Regions from separate parts of the Colwellia sp. SU-HH01172 genome, predicted to be linked through region 4. Evidence: predicted binding sites of a transcription regulator. Region 4 holds the regulator's gene; each other region holds the start of a gene.
What was found. Region 4 encodes sigma-54, which starts transcription at its own class of promoters, with help from an activator protein. Its sites were predicted from a motif close to GTTGGCACGNNNNTNGNNT; they were not measured.
Positions count from the first base shown of each region.

Region 1 (2,210 bases), 290 kb from region 4:
TCAGAGCCTGATCAAGGCTGTACGTTTACGCTTAAATTTCCCATAGCACTTGCTGATGCTAACCCTTAAAAATTATAATTTAGCGATAATGTTTTTTGGGTTATAGATATGAAAAATATCATAGCGACTTGTTGCTAGGTTGTGTTGCTCTGGTGTTCTAAAGGAAATGGAAACCTCGATATCACTGCCGTTTAGCTCTGATTTTTTATCACAATATAGCATAGCGCTGATGGGATAAATTCCTTTGTTTAGCTCTAATGACCCCGTTAATACTTGCTCTGATTCGAAACGCGTCATTAGGTGAATTTTTCGATCAATGACACGTTTATTGTTCATATCTATACGGGCATAGCATGAACTGATTTTTGCCATTACATCATCATTTGCTTTCACCGCCTGATTTTTAACATAAAACTCTACCCCGACTTGTAGACGACCTTTTTTTCTGTTTGGAAAAAGGCCATTAAGGCGATACATGCTTTTACTTGGCTGACTGATGCCGTAACTTTTATGGCTTGATAATGAAAAACGCGTTTCGTTCATCACAAATGAGCCTACATCATTGCTAAAAGCTGCTTGTTCGATGCTTGAAGGTAGTGGATATACGCGCGTGATCCAGCCTGGAAATAAGTCTGCTTTGCTTACTGCTTGCGCTAAAACTTCATTACTACCAACATGGTACGGGTTTAATGTTCTCAGTATCTCTAGTTCATCTTCTGCTTGGGCTAATAACAGCTGCTTATCATCCAATTGCGCATGAAATGCTTTAGCCTTTTTCCATTGTAGGGCAGCGAAGCCAGCTAAAGATAAGGTAATAATAATCAGAATTGTCACTCTAATTAAAGACTCAGTAAATGAAGTAGTTCGGCGACTATACCTTTCTTTCCTATAATAACCACTCATAACACTCTCCTCACACTATTTATAATCTCGATGTTAATACGGTTAATGATTGCAAATGCTTTGCCATTTATTATTTCTTTTAATTTCATATGTTTATATATATTGACATCAATGTTTACTGATCTTGCTTTGCAAATTGCAACAGCGGTAAATGCATTTTGCGAAGAAAAGAAAAGGTGAATATGTAACTTTTTGATAATAAAGATAAAAAAAGTAGGCAGGAAAACTGCAATAGTTTTCGCTGAGAAATTTAAAGAATAAATATTTGTTAACTGTGAGGAGAAATGTATGCGAATAAATTCTTTGAAGGTAGCCATTGCCGCTATCTTGTTGTCGACGAGTAGCGCTGCATACAGTGTCACTCAAGTTGATATTGAATTGCAGCTGTTGCTTGATATTTCTGGCAGTATTAATACCTCTGAATATGACTTACAACTTCAAGGTTACCAAGCCGCTTTTGAAAGTAATAATGTCCAAAATGCCATTATCAACGGCACGGAAGGGCAAATAGCCGTGCAACTCATTATGTGGTCTGGGCCCAATCAACAAAGTGTCATGATTGACTGGACCCTAGTTGATAGTGCCAGTAGCGCAGATACTTTAGCGGCGAGTATTGGTGCTATTGCTCGTCCTTTTTCTGGCTGGACTGCAATAGGGGAAGCTGTTGAGTACGCTTATCCGTTGTTTGAAAATAATGGTTTCGAAGGTTTTGAGCAAATTATCGATATCTCTGGTGATGGCACTAATAATTCTGGTGTAGCGCCAGGTGTAGCGACTAGCAATGCCATTGCTGACGGCGTGGATACCATCAACGGCATTGTTATCACCACCAACCAGAATGTTGTTGATCAATACTTAGATGAAGTGATCGCCGGTGAAAGTCCATTTTTGTTAGCTCCGGGAAATTTTGATGATTTTCAAACCGCAATTGAAAATAAGATTGCTGCTGAAATAGAAGGCTCAAGACCTAGTGGCGCGGTGGCTGTCCCTGAGCCAGGAACATTAGGGCTATTTGCTATACCAGCATTATTTATGTGTTTTAGAAAGCGTGCTATTGAGGAGAAAATATCATGAGATTATTTAATTTAATTACCCTGTGTTTCGTTTTACTTTCCAGTGCGGCTGATGCAGCGACAAATAAACATTTTGTCTTTGATTTTGGCGTTATTCGTCATAATGATGTTGGTGAACCAATTGCTTTTGAAAAAACTACCCAGATCCCAATTGTTAATGGTGTTGAAACAACATTGTATGGCTTAGTCGTCACCAGCGACGGTGATGAGCAGTTTAATTTAAACTCAGTGCAT
Region 1 covers NZ_BAAJMB010000001.1:833,612-835,821, reverse strand. Annotated here, with positions in the region: gene AC27JP_RS03720 (sensor histidine kinase) at 1-69, shown strand, start outside; gene AC27JP_RS03715 (hypothetical protein) at 73-903, opposite strand; gene AC27JP_RS03710 (DUF1194 domain-containing protein) at 1,192-1,977, shown strand; gene AC27JP_RS03705 (hypothetical protein) at 1,974-2,210, shown strand, end outside.
Region 1: AC27JP_RS03710 (DUF1194 domain-containing protein) is a predicted target of sigma-54. The motif match lies at 1,117-1,135, and genes of this name have one in related genera.

Region 2 (2,210 bases), on a different contig from region 4:
ACAAGAAAATGGGCCAATAACAAACAGTAAAAATTCAATAGTAAGAAGCAATTAAGTTATGAGTAAAACAAAAAAAGCCAAATGCATTTGCATTTGGCTTTTTTAAATTAGCGTAATTTCTGAAATATTATGCCGAAAATGAATCACGCTTATTTTTTTGTCGATATGCAATACCTGCTAATGCAAGTAACATAAGTACAACTGTTGCTGGCTCCGGCACATCTGCAGGACGAGTTCTGCTTAGCTCAAACACACCACCAACATCATCATTAAAGCATGACTCGGCCCAACTTAACGCTAATGTACTAGCATTTTCAAAAACACTCAAACCAGCAACGTTAAAGGTAAAACTGATTTTCCCGTGGCTTACACCCCAAGAAGTATTGTTACCAATTTCATTGCCAACGGTGTTACCAAAAATATCGCCATCATAACGCGCACGACCATTACTGTTAGTATGGTGTTCTCTAGACGTTGTTGTACCATCTATTTCATACAAGCCACCAACATCAGTACCACCAAATGCATCTTGGCTAGTTCTCATATCACCTAAAGAAAAGGCATAATTAAACGAAGAACCATTATCGATACCAATTAACAAATCACCGTATACAATTTTCTCACCATAATAATTATGTTCGTTATTATGAGTTTCGGTATTATTGTTATGGGAAAAATTAGCGAAGTTGGTAAAAATATCAACGGTAATAGTATTGTCAGCAGACCAAGTAACATCCATTTGATCAATATTATACGTGCTATCACGACCATTTGCGTCTCTGTCACCAGCTGACTCTCTATCATCAACTGAGACTGTAGAGCCCCCAACATTTATCGTTGTAGCATAAACACTTGTGCTAGCAAGTAATGCGGCAAAGCCTAATGTTTTTAATCCAATTTTTATCATCGACATCATAATATTCCAATTAATGTTGTACAACTTTCGAATTTGATAAATTAACTAATTATTCATCATTCATAATTGTGTTTCCGTATACCGCTTAAAAGCAATTACCGAGCCAACAAACATTTAACACATAAAAACAAACACTTAACTGCAATTTAAAATTAAAAACTGCTTAAAAAGCATAAAGTGTAAAAATACTCGACAGTAATTTTAGCACAACAAATAAAATCCGCCATCGCTTTAGTTTTCATCCCATTAGCCCAGAAAATATCTGCCATTAAAAATTAGCGAACGATAAAATGATAATTACTCCAATTTCACTAGCTTAGCTAGGTAAAAGTTATTAACATAATTGCAAACGGGCAAATCAACTATTGCAATATAGCCTCTATATTGAAAATGGATCTTATTATGAACAAATTGATATTCCAGCACTTTTCTATACTCAGAAGTAGTATAGAAGCGTTAAAAAAATTTATTATCATTTTTTTTGCTGTGCTGACTTTACAAGTGAATGCAGAAGAAGCCGCCAGTAAGTTATATGAAAACGCCTTAATTGCATTTCAAAACGAAGAAATAGAAACCTCTATAATCCACCTTAAAAATGCCCTACAGCAGCAAAAAGATCATTTACCTTCTCGAATCTTACTCGCCCAGGCGTTACTAGAGCAAGGCAATGGTGCGTTAGCAGAAATCGAACTAGATAAAGCCCGTCTCGATAATGCCGATAAAAACCGTTTAGTGACACTCTATGCCCATGCCTATGTCTTACAACATAAATATGACGATGCTATGCGTGTTACCAAAGCAGGTAATAGAGGCAACAAAATAGAAACTGAATTACTTATTTATAAAGGTCAGGCACAAATAGGACAAAAGTTATATCGCTCCGCAGACAACACATTTGCAGAAGCCTTAGTGCTATCTCCGCAAAATCAAATCGCATTACTTGGCCGCGCACAAATTGCACTTATATCCCTAAAACCTCAAATAGCATTGAAGTATGCAGAACAGTCAGTTGCCAGTATAAAACCATTCATCAACGGTTGGATTTTCAAAGCAAATATCCTCTCTCAACTTGGTAATACCAATGCTGCCATTACAGCAATAGATAAGGCGTTAAGCATAGATGACACCCATATGGCCGCTCGATTAACAAAAGCCATGTTACATATCGGTTTACAGGAATATGCCATAGCTGAGCCACACGTTGACTTTATTCTCGCTGATATTCCAAACGAACCACGAGCCGGCTATTTAAAAGCGTTAATTAACGCTAGTTTACAAACGCCTTCAGACAAGG
Region 2 covers NZ_BAAJMB010000002.1:45,838-48,047, reverse strand. Annotated here, with positions in the region: gene AC27JP_RS07305 (PEP-CTERM sorting domain-containing protein) at 128-916, opposite strand; gene prsT (XrtA/PEP-CTERM system TPR-repeat protein PrsT) at 1,319-2,210, shown strand, end outside.
Region 2: AC27JP_RS07305 (PEP-CTERM sorting domain-containing protein) is a predicted target of sigma-54. The motif match lies at 1,006-1,024, and genes of this name have one in related genera.

Region 3 (2,210 bases), on a different contig from region 4:
TTCTGAGCTTATTAACTGTGCTTTTTCCTGCTTTGCAAAAGGTGTATCACTGTTACCATTTAGCCAGTCAATTACACGAAGGTTATATTGCTTATCAATATAAAGTCCAAAAATATAGAGTGAAAAAACAACGCTCATAAGTAAAGTAATTTCTAAGTTTGTCATGTGAAGCTCCTATTCATTGTGCTGATAATCAGCTGATTTTATATGGGCGAAATAGCTAAATTTATGACGAGAATTACCGCTAAATTCAATTGGCTGAATGCCCACTACAATCACATAGTCTCGAGTTATTTATTTTTATTACATTTTCTTGATAAATTAACGTAAAAACTTTTAGTAAATTTTGAGTAGAATCCTAGTATGTGAAGTTCTCCTCGGTAATGCTGTGCCAAACCTTTAGTTAAAACCCCAATTGATTATCCGCAGTTAAAATCAGCGTGTGCTGATTTAGTGCTATATAAAGGCTTTCATCTCAAGTGTTCAATGAATGTATTAGCGCGATAGAAAATACATACAATGACTACTTTGATAAAGCACTTACACTAAAAATAAGAAAATTTGGTGCTGAACCTATTGAAGACTAAAGCTAAAACAAAAAGCATTACGGCATTTGATTGCCAAAGGTTTTTCATATGCGATTGCCAATAAAGTGATTGGCCATTTAGATGAGGAAGACTATGATTTTATTTGTCGCAGCTGAAGCTGGATTTGAAGATTTTTAATGCCTGAGGCTAAGCATTCTGACTTGCCGCAATAAGTTCTATACAGCAACTAAGGGGCCCTAAAATTTTGAATAGCAAACCTATCTACGTTTCATCACAAAAAAATTATTTGTTGACATATTTCTCTATTAAATAAATCGATCTCTAAAATGCACTGCAGGTTATTTTTCTATCAAAATAATTCTTTTGTGGTGCAAGCTTAACTGGTTAAACGGCAATGAAATCTCTAAGATTTTGATAAAAAAGAAAATAATTGTTTGGCTCGGAAATTGTATTGTTGATTTTACCAATAAACCGTTGTGAAAAGGTTGATAGACAATGAAATTTACGAATAAATTGATTAATAAAACGCATGTTCAACCTAAGCAAACAAAAGTATCTGACAATAAAAGCCTATCGGTGCTTTTGTTGGAAGAACATCCTTCTTCTAAATCAATTTTAAAAAATGCACTAATGGATTTTGATTATAATGTCACTAAATCCATCTCTTTAAATGATAGTATTATTGAGCATATTGAATTATGTCAGCCTGATATTTTAATATTATCCACAGAAAGACTCAGTGATGTAATGCTTAAAGAGCTGGCAGCAATAAATAACATCTTACCTTTACCCATTATTATATTTGCTGAAAATGATTCTCCCAATGTAATTCAACGCTCGATAAAAGCAGGGGTTAGTGCCTACGTGGCTCATGAAATTTCTCCGCAACGAATTCACAGTATTATTTCAGTGGCTAACGAACGATTTAAGGAAGTTCAGGCGCTTCGAAATGAATTAAAACTCGCCAAAATGCAATTAGAAAGCAGGAAACTTATTGAAAGAGCAAAAGGGCACCTAATGCAGATGAAAAAAATGACTGAAAAAGAAGCTTATGACACTTTGAGAAAAATGGCGATGGATCAAAGTCGTCCTATCTCGATGGTGGCTAAAAATATTATTGATGTTTATGAGTTATTAGCGACACCTAACGCCTGAATCGTTTTAGTGCATTTCCCTTTTTTAGTGCAAAAATAGCTCATGATATTTATAAGTTTTAATTTAAGTTATTTAAAATCATGTATTTATATAGTGGCAAGTAACTTGCTGTGTAATAAGAGTAAATAGTTAATTAACAATTTTTATTTTTATCAACGGCGATAAAAATAGATGTATAAAGTCTGATAGCAACGGTGCTACAGAATGATATAAAAAATATTTTTAAATTTAATGAGCAATGGCGCTCACCCATAAATAATCATCATGGTTATTTATGGGTGAGCGTTTTTTTTAATTTTTACTAACGTAACTTGAAGGATTTGATAATGAACTGGAAAAAATCAATAAGTGCTACCTTGAAACTGATTTCGTTTAGCGTTGCTATGGTACTTTCAGGCAGTAATCTCGCCTTTGGTGAAGAGCTCGGTGAGCCTGAAAAAGAAGAACTAAAATTTGGCTTTATTAAACTGACCGACATGGCTCCAATTGCTATTGCCTATGAAAATG
Region 3 covers NZ_BAAJMB010000005.1:311,452-313,661, forward strand. Annotated here, with positions in the region: gene AC27JP_RS14925 (hypothetical protein) at 1-165, opposite strand, end outside; gene AC27JP_RS14930 (ANTAR domain-containing response regulator) at 1,044-1,703, shown strand; gene AC27JP_RS14935 (CmpA/NrtA family ABC transporter substrate-binding protein) at 2,087-2,210, shown strand, end outside.
Region 3: AC27JP_RS14930 (ANTAR domain-containing response regulator) is a predicted target of sigma-54. The motif match lies at 982-1,000, and genes of this name have one in related genera.

Region 4 (2,210 bases):
AATATTTCGCAAGTTATCAGTTTATGACAATATCATGGCTATTTTGCAAACTCGTAAGTCATTATCTGATGTTGAAAAAGAAGAAAAGCTTGAGCATTTATTGGAAGAATTCAATATCGGCCATATTAAAGATAACTTAGGCATGAGCTTATCTGGTGGTGAACGTCGGCGCGTTGAAATTGCCCGGGCATTAGCCGCCGATCCAAAATTTATCTTACTTGACGAACCTTTTGCCGGTGTTGATCCAATTTCAGTAGGTGATATAAAAAAAATTATCCTACACTTAAAAGAACGTGGCATTGGCATTTTAATTACCGATCACAATGTCCGTGAAACGCTCGATGTTTGTGAACACGCATATATTGTTAGTCACGGCGAACTTATTGCAGAAGGTGATGCGGATCAAATTCTCGCAAACCAGCATGTAAGAGATGTATACCTTGGCGAACAATTCACGCTATAGTTATTGGCATACGTTAAAAGCAAAATAATATTGCACTAAATAGTAACAGGGAAAAGAAAAACTAAATGCGTCCTACTCTGCAGCTCCGTATCGGACAACAGTTAACTATGACTCCCCAATTGCAGCAAGCAATTAAGCTGTTGCAATTGTCGACCTTGGATTTACAACAAGAAATTCAAGAAGCACTTGAAAGTAATCCGTTACTTGAAATGGATGAAAACCAAACGACTTCATCGGAAAGTACGCCTGATAATTTAGAAGAAGCATTTTCGGCCAACGCCAGTGACAACAACAGTGAAGTAGCATCTCTAGATGGCAGTGAAGATTCAGCGCCAACAATCGATGAAATTAGCTCTGCCGAAGGCTTAGCAAAAACCGATATCCCCGAAGAATTGAATAATGACACCACCTGGGATGATAATTTCAGCGCTGGTACTAGCAGTGGCAGTGTTGGTCCTGCTTCTGAAGATTATACCTATCAAGGTGAAACCAAAGATTCAATTCAAGATCACCTAATTTGGCAAATGGAACTGACGCCTTTTACCGAAACCGATAAAACCATTGCCATTGCCATTATTGAAGCGATTGACGAAGCGGGTTATTTAACTGTTTCGGCTGAAGAAATTTTAGAAAGTGTCGGCATTGAAGACCTTGAACTTGATGAAGTCGAGGTGGTGCTAAAACGAATTAACGTCTTTGACCCTATAGGGGTTGCCGCCCGCTCAATTCCAGAGTGTTTGTTGATCCAATTGAATCAATTTTCAAGCGATACCCCTTGGTTAGCAGAAAGTAAACTCGCAGTTAGTGAGTATATTGACTTATTGGGTAATCGCGATTACCGGCAATTAATGCGTAAGTTGCGTTTAAAAGAAGAGCAATTACGCGAAGTGATACGTCTTATTCAAACCTTAGACCCTCGCCCTGGCGATAGCGTTGTTAAGAGTGAAGAACAATACGTAATTCCTGATGTTTCAGTGGAAAAGAAAAACGGCCGTTGGACAGTAGAATTAAATCCTGACACTGCACCTAAGCTGTCGGTCAATCAGCAATATGCCGCCATGTCACGTTCTATGAAGTCGTCGACGGATTCACAATTTATTCGTTCTAATCTGCAAGAAGCGAAATGGTTTATTAAGAGCTTGGAAAGTCGTAACGACACCTTATTAAAAGTATCCAACTGTATTGTGCAACGCCAACAAGGTTTCTTTGAACATGGCCCAGAAGCCATGCGCCCTATGGTATTAAACGATATTGCTGAAGCCGTTGATATGCATGAATCAACCATTTCTCGCGTTACCACGCAAAAATATATGCACACGCCTAGAGGCATATTTGAATTAAAATATTTCTTCTCAAGCCATGTTAGTACCGAAAATGGCGGCGAGTGCTCATCAACTGCTATTCGCGAGTTAATTAAAAAATTAGTCTCGGCAGAAATTCCCGCCAAACCACTCAGTGACAGTAAAATGGCAGATATTTTAGCGGAACAAGGCATTAAAGTAGCAAGGCGTACCATTGCAAAATATCGAGAGTCGCTCTCGATACCACCATCGAATCAACGTAAAAGCCTATTATAGGTTTGGTTTATTAACCCGCAAAAGAGGATTGACGCATATGCAAATTAATCTTACCGGACACCATGTCGATGTTACCGATTCATTACGTGATTATGTCAATGGAAAATTTGAAAAACTAGAACGACATTTTGATCACATCAACAATGTTCATGTAGTTTTAACCGTAGAAA
Region 4 covers NZ_BAAJMB010000001.1:1,121,172-1,123,381, forward strand. Annotated here, with positions in the region: gene lptB (LPS export ABC transporter ATP-binding protein) at 1-463, shown strand, start outside; gene AC27JP_RS04955 (RNA polymerase factor sigma-54) at 529-2,040, shown strand; gene hpf (ribosome hibernation promoting factor) at 2,078-2,210, shown strand, end outside.